2 regions of the Devosia beringensis genome follow, and region 1 is predicted to be linked to the other one. Evidence: predicted binding sites of a transcription regulator. Region 1 holds the regulator's gene; the other holds the start of a gene.
The links. The regulator PhoB, encoded in region 1, activates phosphate uptake and scavenging genes when phosphate is short. The targets are predictions, from matches to a motif close to TGTCATNNANCTGTCAT.

Region 1 (7,405 bases):
TGCGGTCAAGCTGTGTTGGTGTGCCAGGGGGTGTTGTTGGTGTGCCAGGGGGTGTTGTTGGCAAGGACGGCATTGGCTGTCGTGATGAGTTTGCGCATGGCGGCGACGATGGCGAGCTTTCCCGGTTTGCCCTGGGCGCGCAGCCTTTTGTAGAAGTCGCGGATGGGCGGGTTAGCACGGATGGCCGACAGGGTGGCCATATAGAGAGCGCAGCGCACCGAGAGGCGTCCGCCGGCGATATGGGCCTGGCCGCGCATCTCACCACTATCGCGGTTGAAGGGGGCGACTCCGGCCAAGGCGGCCGCCTGCTTGTTGCCGATGCCGCCCAGCTCGGGCATTTCGGCCAGCAGCACGGCGGCCGTAGTCTGGCCGATGCCGGGGATGGTGGTGAGTAGTTCGGCCCGGCGCCGTAGCGTCGCATCGCTATCGATCTGGCGGGTAATGGCCCGATCCATCTCGCCGATCTGGCTGCTCAAGAAGCCTATATGAGCATCGATGCTGGCTTGCGCCAGCGCAGCTTCAGGGTGCTCGCGACGCTGCTTTTCCATGGCCAGCATATCCACCATCTGGCGGCGCCGGCGCACCAGATCGGCCATTTCCACGGCATTTGGATCGTAGAGGGGGTCGGGATCTGGGTGCATCAGGTGAGCGAAGCGCAGGATCGCCGCGGCGTCAATCGCATCGGTCTTGGCCAGCAGCCCGTCGGCCCGAGCCAGATCGCGCACCCGGCGCGGGTTAATCGTGCTCAGCGCGATGCCATGCTGGCTGAGCGAGCGGGCCATCAGCCGCGTATAGCTGCCGGTGGCCTCACAGACCAGATGGGGCCGGGTCAGGCTGGAGATCTTTTGCACCAACCGAGCCATGCCAGCCGGATTATTGGACACGCGCAACCTGCTCGAGCCGGTGATGGCCAGATCCAGGTGCTTCTTGGAGACGTCGACACCAACATAGTCTGGGGAAAAAATCATGATCGCTCTGCCTTGTATGCGGGCATGTCGCCCAACCAACCGTTCGAGACAGTCAAGATGGGCCGGACGCGTCTGCTCAGGGGCGAGCTTGCTGGCTCTTGGGGGACACACGCTATCCAGCCCGGGAGCCCGGTAAACCCAAAGCTCCCAGGCCGATCATCGCCAATCACGGCCTCCAAGCAAACATACAAGGGGGAGGGACCGCGTGGTGGTCGGGGCACCAATCAAGGCAAGCACTGCGCTGCTCCTCCCCCTTTCGGGGAAGACGGGGTGGGGTAGGCTGAAAAGAGACGGATCTCACGCGACCTGGGCAAACCGCTCGTCAAACGCATATCCCGCGCCGCGGACGGTGCGGATGGGGTCGGTTTCGCGGCCGCGGTTGATGGCGCGGCGGAGGCGGCCGATATGGACGTCGACGGTGCGCTCGTCGACATAGACGTCATTGCCCCAGACGCCGTCGAGGAGCTGTTCGCGTGAATAGACGCGGCCGGGATGGCGCATCAGATATTCGAGCAGGCGGTATTCGGTGGGGCCGAGATGGACGTCGCGGGTGGCCCGGCGGACACGGTGGGTGGTGCGGTCGAGCTCGAGATCGCCGACCTTGAGCGCGGCGGTGACCAGGTTCGGATTGGCGCGGCGCAGCAAAGCGTGGATGCGGGCGATCAGCTCGGGCACCGAGAAGGGCTTGACCACATAGTCGTCGGCGCCGGTGGCGAGGCCGCGGACGCGCTCTTCCTCCTCACCGCGGGCGGTGAGCATGATGATGGGGACGCGGGCGGTTTCCTCGCGGGCGCGCAGGCGCCGGCACAGTTCGATGCCGGAGATTTCGGGCAGCATCCAGTCGAGCAGGATCAGGTCGGGCAGCTTGTCCTGGATGGCGTGGGTGGCCTCGTCACCGGTTTCAGCGGTGACGACGCGGAAGCCCTCGGCCTCGAGATTGTAACGCAGGAGGATGGCGATATCGCCTTCGTCCTCGACGACAAGAATGGTGGCGGGCATCGGTCAGGCCTTGATCTGGGTCCGCTGCAGTTCCTCGACATCGCTGGAAAGCTGCTTGCCGGTCTGCAGGTAATAGGCGCGTTCGGCGATATTGGTGGCGTGATCGCCAATGCGTTCCAGGCTCTTGGCGCAGAACAGCAGGTGGGTGCAGGGGGTGATGTTGCGCGGATCTTCCATCATGTAGGTGAGCAGTTCGCGGAACAGGGAGGTGTACATGGCGTCCACCTCGTCATCGCGGTTGCAGACCTGGATGGCGCCGTCGGCATCGCGGTTGGAATAGGCGTCCAGCGATTCCTTGATCTGGCGCAGCACCAGGGCGGTCATGTTGCGCACGCCATTGTAGAAGGTGGGCTGCAGGGTCAGCCCCTCGATCTTGAGCGAGCGGCGGGCCAGCTGCTTGGCCATGTCGCCGACGCGTTCGAGATCGGAAGCGACGTGGATGGCGGTGATGATGGAGCGCAGGTCCGAGGCCATGGGCTGGCGGCGGGCGATCATGGAAACGGCCATGTCGTCGATCTTGCGCTGCATGTCATCGATGCGCTGATCGGCGATGATGGTGAGGTCGGCCAGCTCGCGATCGAGCTTGAGCAGTGCCTTGGTGCCGTTCTCGATGGCGACCTCGACCTGGCCACCCATTTCGGCAATGGTCTGGGCGAGGGCGACGAGTTCGTCATTGTAGGACGAGACGATATGATCGGGGGCCATGGTGTTCCTCTGAACCTTGGGGCGGGGAACCGGCCGGGGCCGGTTCGCGCATATGAGCGGGTGGCCGGACTAGCCGATGCGACCCATGATGTAATCCTGGGTCTGCTTGTGAGCCGGGTTGGTGAAGATGTCCTCGGTGACACCTTCCTCGACCAGATTGCCCAGGTGGAAGAAGGCCGTGCGCTGGCTGACGCGGGCGGCCTGCTGCATGGAGTGGGTGACGATGACGATGGTGTAGTTCTCGCGCAGCTCGTCGATCAGTTCCTCGATGATGGCCGTGGCGATCGGGTCGAGGGCCGAGCAGGGTTCGTCCATCAGGATGACTTCGGGGCCGACGGCGATGGCGCGGGCAATACACAGACGCTGCTGCTGGCCGCCCGACAGGCTCGTGCCGGGCTCCTGCAGGCGATCCTTGACCTCTTCGAACAGGCCCGCCTTGCGCAGCGAGGAGACCACGATCTCGTCGAGGTCGGTCTTGGAACGGGCAATGCCGTGGATCTTGGGACCATAGGCGACGTTTTCGTAGATCGACTTGGGGAAGGGATTGGGCTTCTGGAAGACCATGCCGACGCGGGCGCGCAGCTCGACCACGTCCAGATCGGGATCGGAAATATCGTCGCCGTCGAGCTTGATGGTGCCGCCGACAACGGCGCCCTCAATGGTGTCGTTCATGCGGTTGATGCAGCGCAGGAAGGTCGACTTGCCGCAGCCCGAGGGTCCGATGAAGGAGGTCACGGCACGATCGGGGATGTCGATGGAGATGCCGAACAAAGCCTGCTTGGCGCCGTAATGCACGGTCACGTCGCGGGCGGTGAGGCGGATCGGCCGTTGCAGGGCGTCGGTGGGGTTCATGGTGCTGTTCACTGATTGCTGTGTCGTCTTGGGCTTGCCGGCGATCATATCCATTGGTGCATTCTCCAGTTCGCTCATACGCGGCGCTCAAGGCGGGTGCGCAGGAAGATGGCCACGGCGTTGAGCATGATCATCAGCGCCAGCAGGACCATGATGGCAGCTGATGTGCGGGCTTCAAAGAAATTCCGGTTCTCATTGCCCTGCCAGAGGAAGATCTGCACCGGCAGGGCGGTGGCCTGATCGACCACCGAGCCGGGCACGGCGGCGACGAAGGCATTCATGCCGATGAGCAGCAGGGGTGCGGTTTCGCCCAGGGCCTGGGCCACGCCGATAATGGTGGCCGTCAGGATCGAGGGGAAGGTGACGGGCAGGACGTGATGGAAGACCATCTGCGTGCGCGAGGCGCCCAGGCCCAGAGCGGCCTGGCGCAGGGCGGGGGAGACGCCCTGCAGGGCGGCACGGGTGGCGATGATGATGGTGGGCAGGGTCATCAGGGTGAGCACCAGGCCGCCGACGAGCGGGGCGGAGCGGGGCAGGTGGAAGAAGTTGATGAACACCGCGGCGCCGAGCAGGCCGAAGACGATGGAGGGCACGGCCGCCAGATTGTTGATGTTGACCTCGATGAGATCGGTGAGGCGCGATTTGGGCGCGAATTCCTCAAGATAGATGGCGCTGGCCACCCCGATCGGCACGGCCAGCACGATCACCACCAGCATCATGTAAAGCGAGCCCATGAAGGCGCCGGCGAGACCGGCCGAGGCAGGCGCGGCGCGGCTGTCGACATTGGTGAACAGGCCCCAGGCGAAATCCTGGGTGATGGCGCCATTGGCCTCGAGCGCATCGATCATGGCGCGGGCCGGCGCCGACAATTGCTGCTGCGCATCGCCCAGGTCGCGGTCGATATTGCCCTTGACCCAGTTATCGACATTGGCCGAGGCCAGCAGATCAAAGCGCACGGTCTGGCCGAGCAGGCTCGGATCGGCGACGAAGGCCTCGCGCACGACGTGGCGGGCATTGGTTTCGGGAATGGTCAGCAACTGCCGGCTGTCGATCTCGAGCCCGGCTGGGGTCACCGCCTGCATGGCAGCGTCGATGACCTTGTTCCAGTTCAGCATGGCGACGTCGCGCTGCCATTTGAGGGTGACGTCATTGAAATCGGCATCGGACTGGTCGGCAGCGCGGACAGGGGCCGGATCGACACCGAGCAGAGCCGGATCATAGGTGACGTCGAGATGCAGCGTCGCCTGATGGAAGGCGGGGATGCCCTTGCGCAACACATCGGCGAACAGCAGGGCGACAAAGCCGAGCGCGGCGCAGATCGCCACGATGCCCAGGATGCGGAAGATCTGCTCGTTGAGGTGGCGGCGGCGCAGGCCGGCGCGTACCAGCAATGTGCGTTCGGTGGCCGCCTTGCGACCGGAGCCCTGAAGATCGGTCATTATTCGTACTGCTCCCGGAAGCGGCGGACGATGTAGAGCGCCACGATATTGAGAAGAAGGGTCATGACGAAGAGGGTCAGGCCCAGGGCAAAGGCCACCAGCGACTGCGGCCCGGCGAAATCGGTATCGCCGGTGAGCTGGTTGACGATCGAGACGGTGATGGTGGAGATCGGCTCAAGCGGGGTGCCGCGCAGCACCGGGCTGTTGCCGGCGGCCAGCACCACGATCATGGTTTCGCCGATGGCGCGGCTGACGGCGAGCAGGAAGGCGCCGACAATGCCGGGCAGGGCGGCGGGCAGCAGGACGTGGCGGATGGTTTCGGACTGGGTCGCGCCCAGGCCATAGGAGCCATCGCGCATGGCCAGCGGCACCTGGTTGAGAATGTCGTCGCTGAGCGAGGAGATGAAAGGGATGATCATGATGCCCATGACCAGGCCTGCGGTCAGCGCGCTGGTGGCGCTGATATCGAGGCCAACCATGGCGCCGGCACCCTTGAGGAAGGGGCCGACGGTGACCAGGGCAAAGAAGCCGTAGACGATGGTGGGAATGCCGGCGAGGATTTCGATGACCGGCTTGATGACGGCGCGCACCTTGCGCGGGGCATATTGGGACAGGTAGATCGCCGTCATCAGCCCGATCGGCACGGCCACCAGCGAGGCGATGGCGGCAACCCACAGGGTACCGGTGAGCAGCGGCAGCAGGCCATACGAGCCGTAGTCGCCCGCCGTGGTGGAGGAGAATTTGGGGTTCCAGACGGTGCCGAAGAAGAAGTCCACCGGGCTGATGAAGCCGAAGAAGCGGATGGCTTCCGAGAGCAGCGACAGCAGGATGCCCAGGGTGGTCAGGATGGCCACGGCCGAGCAGAGCATCAGCAGGCCGGAAATGACGATCTCGACATTGTTGCGGGCGCGCAGGCGGGGGCTGATGCGGGAGCGGGCATAAAGCAGCGCCAGGATGCCGAGGCCGGCAGCGGCAGCCACGATGGCGAGGAAAGTGATGAACTGGAAGCCGCGCAGCGAGTCGGCGGCGGTCTGCTCGAAAGGCAGGATGTCGCCGGCCACGCCATAGCCGGAGGCCAGAGCGCCAATGCGCTGCAGGGTGGCGTTGAGGCCGGCCTGATCGAGCGATGTCAGAATGTCGGCGGGGATCTGGGCGACGATATAGGCGCGGGTGATGTCAGCGCCGAGCCAGGCCCAGATGCCAAGAATGAGCAAAGCGGGGGCCAGGGTCCAGATCGCCACCAGAGCCGCGTGATATTGCGGGCGGGAATGGACCTTGACGCCCTGCGGCGTGGCGAGGCGGCGGCTGGTCGCCCAGCCTGTCTGATAGGCCAGACCGAGCAGGACAAGCAAAAGGCCGGCAATAATCAGAGAGTTCATGGGCGCTGTCCCGCGGGAAAGGGAGGGCCGCGCCTGGTGGCGCGGCCCGGGTATTGACGCTTACATGCCGGCTTCGAAAGCGGCCATGACTTCGGCAGTCTTGTCGGCTGGCTGCGGGATCAGGCCAGCGGCTTCAAGCGTGCCGCCATTGCCCGAAATGGCTTCCGACAGGAAGAACTGGACATATTCCTCGATGCCGGGGATGACGCCGATGTGCTGGCCCTTGACGTAGAAGAACAGGGGACGCGACACGGGGTATTCACCGGCCGAGACGCTGTCCAGCGATGGCACGACGCCATCGACGGTAGCGACCTTGAGGGTGTCCTTGTTCTGCTCGTAGAAGGACAGACCGAACACGCCGACAGTGTCGGGGTTGGAGGTCAGGCGTGCCAGGGTCTCGGTGTAGTCACCGGCGATCTCGACAACGACGTCCTGACGCAGGGTTTCGCAAGCGTCTTCGGCAGCATCGGCAGGCAGTTCGGCAGCTTCACAACCAGCAGCGACAACCTTCTCCTGGAAGACTTCGCGGGTGCCGTGATTGGAACCGGGAATGGCCAGGGCGATGGCCTGATCGGGGAGCGAGGCGTCGATCTCGGACCAGTTGGTGTAGGGATTGTCGACCATCTTGCCATCGACGGGCACCTGGGCAGCGATCGCCTTGTATACGAAGAGCGGGGTCAGGGCGAAGTCAGCCTTGGTAGCCGACGACGCAAAGACGATGCCGTCGAAGCCGAACTGGATTTCGCGAATGTCGGTGACGCCGGCCGCGGTGCAGGCTTCCTTTTCGCTGTCCTTGATGGCGCGCGAAGCATTGGCAATGTCGATGGTGTTTTCGCCAACGCCTTCACAGAAGGACTTCAGGCCGCCGCCGGTGCCGCCCGAACCCACGACCGGGGTCTTGAACTCAGGGAAAGCCGCGCCGAATTCTTCAGCAACGATCGAGGCGAAGGGCAGCACGGTGGACGAACCAGCGATCTGGATGGTGTCGCGCGACTGGGCGAAAGCGGCTGGGGTGCCGAACGCGACAAGCGCGATAACGGCAGCACTGGCGAATATTGCAGAC
Region 2 (7,405 bases), 230 kb from region 1:
CGGCATCAGGAAAGCCGTGGCGAGCGCACCGGCGGCCAGAAAGTCCGGCCCGAGCCAGCCGGTCATGATGACATCGGTGGCGGTGAGAGCGTTCTGCGCCAGCTGGGCGATGACCAGGGGCCAGGCCAGGGTGAAGGTGGCCCGCAGTTCGGCGGCCCAACTCGATGACGGCGAAACGCCAGGGGCGGTCGCGCTGGACGCAACCGTGACTTGCTCACTCATGAAAAAATGTCCTACTCGCAGATCATGCTCTAGCTGAATCCCGCGATTGGCGGAAGGGGCGCGGGTGGCAGGCGCCGGGGAGAAAGTCGATGACATCGAGAACGGACGTGAGCGGGCGTGTGCTGCTGCTGGCCGCGGGCCTGGCGGGCGGCTGCGGGGTGATGGCCGCTGCGGCAGCGTCGCATGGCGGCGAGTCCCGCAATCTGGCGGCGATTGCCGCGATCTGCCTGGCGCACGGGCCGGCGCTGCTGGCGCTCGGGCTGGCGGGCAGGGGTAAGCTGGCGCGGGCGGCCGGCCTGCTGCTGGCGGGCGGCACCGCGGTCTTTGCCGCCGATCTGGGTGTGCGCGAGTGGCTCGGCCACGGGATGTTTGCCGGCGCGGCGCCGCTGGGCGGCGGTGCCATGATCCTGGCCTGGGCGGCCATCGCGCTGGGCGGGGCTATTGGCGCACTGCAAAATGATTGAATGATGGTGGAACCAATCAATGACAGGGTCGTTATTGGGTTGAGATTTCCTCGGAGGCTTCCATGCACAAAATTCTGATTATTGCCGCTACCTGCCTGTCGCTCGCTGCCTGCACCACCACCCAGCAGGGCGCTACCGTTGGCGCCGTTGGCGGTGGCCTGGCCGGCGCGGCCCTCTCGGGCGGTAGCGCAGTTGGTACCGTTATTGGTGCCGGTGCCGGTGCCGTTGTCGGCGCTGCTGCTGGCAGCATGGTCGGCAAGCGTCCTGGCTACAGCAACCAGTGCATCTACCAGGCTCGCGATGGCAGCCGTTACTACGATACTTGCCCCCAGGGCTAAGTCCAGAATTGCAGCATCGCCCCATGCTGCAGGCGCCTGTCAGGCGCTGAACGCCCGGCTCGGATTCAATCCCGGGCCGGGCGTTATTGTTGATCGGTGAAACGCCTTGAATTTATCAGCAATAGCCGCCATATTTTGCTTCTACGACACTGTCTCGCGCTATCTGATCGACCGGCCACGGCCGGGAACTTGGCTATCTCCTGATCTGTGAATCGTTAGGCCGGACCCGCATTTTCGGTCCGTTTTCAACCCTTAGCCGCCCCAGCGGCGACCACTTGTGAGGACTAAGTTCCATGGCTACCACCGGTACCGTCAAATTCTTCAACACCACCAAAGGCTTCGGCTTTATCTCGCCAGAAGATGGCGGCAAGGACGCTTTCGTCCACATTTCCGCTGTCCAGCGTTCGGGCCTGCAGGGCCTCTATGAAGGCGACAAGGTCACCTATGAGCTCGAGACCGGCCGCGACGGCAAGGAATCGGCGACCAACCTGACCCTGCTCAGCTAAGCTGGCTGCGTGATTGTTGCGAAGGGCCCCCGACGGGGCCCTTTTTTGTTGTCCGGGCGGATTTTATTGGCGGCGCGAGCGCGAATCCCGCAGCATTGCCGGACGCTGCCAGTCCCTCGCGGGCCGCAGCCCAAGCGTTACAAGGGTCTCATGGTCAAGAATTTTCTGCGCAACTGGAGTCCGCGGGTCGAGATCCCCACGGAATGCCGACAGGTGGGTGCCTTGCCCTATGCGGTGGTGGACGGCCGGCTCAGTGTGCTGCTGATCACCTCGCGCCGCAGCGGCCGCTGGATCTTTCCCAAGGGCGCCATCGAGCCGGATATGTCGGCCAGCGAAAGTGCCGCCCTTGAAGCGCTGGAAGAGGCTGGGGTCGTCGGTCCGATCGAGGACGTGCCGATCGGCAGCTATCGCACCGGGTCGGACAGTGACGGTTCGGCGCTGGTGGATGTCGATATCTATCCGCTGCTGGTGGAGACCCAGCTCGAGGACTGGAAAGAGCGCAGTCAGCGTCTGCGCCACTGGGCCGTGGTGTCGGAGGCCCAACGCCTGCTGGTCGATCCGGCTCTGGGCCGCATCGCCGTGGCCCTGGCCCGGCGGTTTGGCTGAGGTCAGCCCACCAGCAGGTTGAGCACCAGGAAGACCACTGCTGCCAGCACGGCTGACGCTGGCACGGTGATCACCCAGACGGCCGCGATGCCCAGCACATGGCGGCGGCGCACCAGGCGGCGGCGGGCCTGTTGCCGATCCTTGGAGAGGGCCTGTTCGGGCGTGGCATTGAGCATGGCCGGGTCGACGAAGCGGGCATCGACCGGTACCGAATTGCCCTTCATGTCGCGCTGGGCAATATATTCGCGCAGGAAGCCGACCCCGAAAATGGCACCCACGGCAATATGGGTGGAGGAGACCGGCAGGCCCAGCGCCGAGGCGGCCAGCACGGTGGCGGCGGCCGACAGTGCCACGCAATAGGCGCGGATTTCATTGAGCTTGGTGATCTGTTCGCCGACGGTGCGGATCAGGCGCGGGCCAAACAGGGCCAGGCCCAGCGCGATGCCGACGCCGCCAATGCACAGCACCCAGAGTGGCAGGGCCAGATTGGCCGATTGCACGTCGCCGGTCTGGACGGCGTTGACGATGGCGGCAAAGGGGCCGATCGCATTGGCCACATCATTGGCGCCATGGGCAAAGGACAGCAGGGCGGCGGCGACGATCAGCGGCAGGCGGAACAGCTTGGCGATGTGCTTCTTGCGGTTCTCGATGCGCAGCGACTGACGCCGCACCATGGGCATGGCGACGAGCCAGCCGAGCACGGCAAAGCCGATCCCCAGGCTCAGGACAGTGCCGACGCCCGGAGTCCAGACGCGCTTGAGCCCCTTGGTGGCCAGGTACATGGCAAAAATGCTGGTCATCAGCGCGACCATAATGGGGACCCAGACGCGGGCGGCCGAGATCTTGTCGATCCGGGTGGTGATGGTGGAGCGGATGATGGACAGCAGCAATGCCGCAAACACGCCGCCCAGCACGGGCGAGATCACCCAGCTTACGGTGATGGTGCCGATGACCGGCCAAGCAACCGAGCCAAAGCCGGCCGCGGCGATGCCGGCGCCGACAACGCCGCCCACCACGGCATGGGTCGTGGAGACCGGGGCGCCGATAATGGTGGCCAGATTGACCCAGAGGGCGGAGGCCAGCAGGGCAGCCATCATCACCAGCACGAAGCTGTCATTATCCAGTTGATCGCCGACCAGCAGGTCGCGGGCCACGGTATTGACCACATCGCCACCGGCCAGCAGGGCGCCGGCAGCTTCAAAGATCGCAGCAATCAGCAAGGCGCCAGCCATGGTCAGCGCCTTGGAGCCGACAGCCGGACCCATATTGTTGGCCACGTCATTGGCGCCGACATTGAGCGCCATATAGCCGGCGATCGCGGCTGCGATGATGACCAGATAACTGTGGGGGCCGTCGGTAACGAGAAAACTTGCCCAGACGGCGACGGCGAGCAGGAAGACCAGCGCAAGGCCGGGAGCGGCAAGCGAACGGGCCAGGTCATGGGTGGCGGTCTGCAGGCCAGTGACCCGTTTGAGGTCCTTGTCCAGCGCGGGCTTGGCCATAGTCATCTATCCGTCACATGAAGCGTGTCGCGGCAATAGCATCGTCAGCGCAAATGGCCACCCCTTTATGGATGGCAACCCCAGTTGTTTGCCCCGGGCGCGGCAGCACGTCCGGCGTGGGGCAAGGACGGGCCGGCGGGCCGATCGGTGCGGCCTTGACTTCATTGCGCACTTGCTCTTATCAATGCGGCCAGAATTTTTTGTTGGAGAGGTCCCGTGCGGGCACTCATTCTCGTAGTAGGCAGGCGCATCGGCACCGTGGGATAACATCCCGCGCGATAGCTGGTGCGCCGAAAACAGGTCCCGAACGGGGCCTTTTTTATTGCCCGGTTTTCGCCGCTTACGAGACTGGGCTCCCAATTTGGATTGTAGGGAAGGACAGAAACAATGACCGAAAGAATGACCGGCGCAGAAATGGTTATCCAGGCGCTGACCGATCAGGGGGTCGAGCATATCTTCGGTTATCCGGGCGGCGCTGCCCTGCCGATCTATGACGCCATGTTCCAGCAGGAGGCGCTGCAGCACATCCTGGTGCGCCACGAGCAGGGCGCCACGCATATGGCCGAGGGCTATGCCCGTTCCACGGGCAAGCCCGGCGTCGTTCTGGTGACCTCGGGGCCGGGGGCCACCAATGCGGTGACGGGGCTGACCGATGCGCTGATGGATTCGATCCCCATGGTCTGCATCACCGCCCAGGTGCCCACCACGCTGATCGGCACCGATGCCTTCCAGGAATGCGACACTGTCGGCATTACCCGCAGCTGCACCAAGTACAATTACCTGGTCAAGCGCATCGAAGATCTGCCGCGCATCATGCACGAGGCCTTCCTGATCGCCACGACCGGCCGGCCCGGTCCGGTGGTGATCGACATCCCCAAGGATGTGCAGTTCGCCATGGGCGACTATTACAAGCCCGACCTCGAAACGCTGCGCCACCAGAGCTATCGCCCGCAGGTGGATGGCGATGCCGATGCCATCGAGGCGGCGGTGGAGCTGATGCTCAAGGCCGAGCGGCCGATCTTTTATACCGGCGGCGGCGTGATCAATGCCGGCCCCGAAGCGTCCAAGCATCTGCGCGAACTGGCCGAGCTGACGGGCTTTCCGGTGACCTCGACGCTGATGGGCCTGGGCGCTTTCCCCGCCTCCAATCCGCAGTGGATGGGCATGCTGGGCATGCACGGCACCTACGAGGCGAACCTGGCCATGCATGACTGCGACGTCATGATCAATATCGGCGCGCGCTTTGATGACCGCATCACCGGCCGCATCGACGCCTTCTCGCCGGGCAGCCGCAAGATCCATGTCGATATCGATCCGTCTTCGATCAACAAGGTGGTGCGCGTCGACGTGCCGATCATCGGCGATTGCGAGCGCGTGCTGGCCGAAATGGTGCGCGTCTGGCGCAGCAAGACCAATCAGCCGCGCACCGAGGCGCTGGCGCCGTGGTGGAAGCAGATCGAGACTTGGCGCGCCGTGAATTCGCTCGGCTACAAGAATTCCGACACGGTGATCAAGCCGCAATATGCCATCGAGCGGCTCTACGCGGCCAGCCAGAAGCAGGGCAAAGAGGTCTACATCACCACCGAAGTGGGCCAGCACCAGATGTGGGCGGCTCAGCACTTCCACTTCGACCAGCCCAATCGCTGGATGACCTCGGGTGGCCTGGGGACCATGGGCTATGGCCTGCCGGCCGCCGTGGGCGTGCAGGTTGCCCATCCCGATGCGCTGGTGATCGACATTGCCGGCGAAGCCAGCGTGCAGATGACCATGCAGGAGATGAGCACGGCGGTGCAGTATCGCCTGCCGATCAAGATTTTCATCCTCAACAATGAGCGCATGGGCATGGTGCGGCAGTGGCAGGACCTGCTGCATGGCTCGCGCTATGCGCATTCCTATTCGGAATCGCTGCCTGACTTCGTCAAGCTGGCGGAAGCCTATGGCGGCAAGGGCATTCGCTGTTCCAATCCGGCCGAGCTCGACGCGGCCATCGAAGAGATGTTCGACTATGACGGCCCGGTGCTGTTCGACGTGATCGTGGAAAAGGACGAGAACTGCCTGCCCATGATCCCCTCGGGCAAGCCGCATAACGAGATCATCCTGCCCGATACGGCCAATATCGGCTCCATCATCGACGAGAAGGGACGGCAGCTCGTTTAGAGCGCTGCGGAGGACAACACCATGAACGCACATCTGCAGCCGACCGGTTCGGCCTATTTCCTGACCAACGAAACCCAGGACCAGGAGCGCCATACGCTTTCGGTGCTGGTCGACAATGAGCCGGGCATCCTGGCCCGGGTCGTCGGCCTGTTCTCGGCCCGTGGCTACAATATCGAAAGCCTGACTGTCAGCGAGACCGAACACGGGCGCCGACTTAGTCGCATCACCGTTGTCGTCATTGCCACGCCCAAGGTGCTGGTGCAGATCAAGCTGCAGCTCGAGCGCCTGGTGCCGGTGCACAAGGTGCATGACCTGACCGCCGAGGGCGCCTCGCTGGAACGCGAGCTGGCGCTGATCAAGGTGGCCGGCTCGGGCGATGCTCGCGCCGAGACGCTGCGGCTGGCCGATGCCTTCCGGGCGCAGATCGTCGATGCCTCGGTGGAAAGCTTCGTCTTCGAGATTACCGGCAAGCCGGCCAAGATCGACAGCTTCATTGCCCTGATGCAGCCGCTGGGCCTCGTTGAGGTGGTCCGCACCGGCCTCGCCGCCATTTCGCGCGGCCCGCAGGGCATGTAGGCCCAAAGCCATCGATGCAGCGCCGGCGGCAGAACCCGCCGGCGCTGCATTGGATTGGCTGATGGGTGGCATCACAAATGCCGGTTGGGCGCAGCCCTGCCAATGGTATAGGGTCGGGGCGAGTTCAGACCGAGTGCGCCCATGACCCTGTTGTCCGTCAATCTCAATGCCGTCGCGCAGCTGCGCAATCGCCGCGACCTGCCTTGGCCAAGTGTCGTGGGCATAGCAAGGGTGGTGCTCGATGCCGGGGCCAGCGGCATTACCGTGCATCCGCGGCCGGATGAACGTCACATCAGGCGCACCGATGTGTTCGATCTGGCCGCCATGCTGCGCGCGGACTATCCGGCGGCGGAATTCAATATCGAGGGCTATCCGACCCCCGAATTCATCGATCTGATCGTCCAGGTCAATCCACAGCAGGTGACGCTGGTGCCCGACAGCCCCGAGCAGGCGACGTCGGACCATGGCTGGGATTTCCACGCCATGGGCACGCATCTGACCTCGATGGTGCAGGCGCTCAGGGCGCCGGGGCGGCGTGTATCGCTGTTTTGCGATTCCGATGCCGGCGCTGCGGGGGCGACGGCTGCCAAGGCAACCGGGGCGGACCGGATCGAGCTGTTCACCGGCCCCTATGGCGCCTGTTATGCCGACCCGGACAAGGCCGAATACGAGCTGGCGGCGCTAGCCGAGACGGCGCGGGCCGCCCATGCGGTGGGCCTGGGGGTCAATGCAGGCCATGACCTGACGCTGGCCAATCTGGCGGCGTTCCAGGCCGCGGTGCCGGGTGTCGAGGAAGTCTCGATCGGCCATGGGCTGATTGCCGATGCGCTGCTGACGGGCTTTCCGGCAGCGGTGCGGGCCTATCGGGCGCTGCTGGGCAGCTAGTGCCCGATCCCGGCTTGGACCCTGATAGGCGGGCTTGATTGTAGCGCAAGCATCGAACAGTGCGTCGCTGCAAAGGTGAAACTGGCGCGCCGGCACCGGGCGGACGTCCTCAAAACGGCGAAAATGCCAGTCTTTCTGTATACTTACAC

Region 2: GDR53_RS15000 (inorganic phosphate transporter) is a predicted target of PhoB. The motif match lies at 3,639-3,655, and genes of this name have one in related genera.

What each region holds. Positions count from the first base shown of each region.
Region 1 covers NZ_CP045422.1:2,842,167-2,849,571, forward strand. Annotated here, with positions in the region: gene GDR53_RS13860 (IS110 family RNA-guided transposase) at 6-968, opposite strand; gene phoB (phosphate regulon transcriptional regulator PhoB) at 1,266-1,967, opposite strand; gene phoU (phosphate signaling complex protein PhoU) at 1,971-2,672, opposite strand; gene pstB (phosphate ABC transporter ATP-binding protein PstB) at 2,742-3,524, opposite strand; gene pstA (phosphate ABC transporter permease PstA) at 3,599-4,963, opposite strand; gene pstC (phosphate ABC transporter permease subunit PstC) at 4,963-6,342, opposite strand; gene GDR53_RS13890 (substrate-binding domain-containing protein) at 6,403-7,405, opposite strand, start outside.
Region 2 covers NZ_CP045422.1:3,076,618-3,084,022, forward strand. Annotated here, with positions in the region: gene GDR53_RS14975 (MATE family efflux transporter) at 1-222, opposite strand, end outside; gene GDR53_RS14980 (DUF423 domain-containing protein) at 312-686, shown strand; gene GDR53_RS14985 (hypothetical protein) at 749-1,024, shown strand; gene GDR53_RS14990 (cold-shock protein) at 1,318-1,530, shown strand; gene GDR53_RS14995 (NUDIX hydrolase) at 1,681-2,136, shown strand; gene GDR53_RS15000 (inorganic phosphate transporter) at 2,139-3,638, opposite strand; gene GDR53_RS15005 (acetolactate synthase 3 large subunit) at 4,026-5,795, shown strand; gene ilvN (acetolactate synthase small subunit) at 5,817-6,371, shown strand; gene GDR53_RS15015 (pyridoxine 5'-phosphate synthase) at 6,513-7,256, shown strand.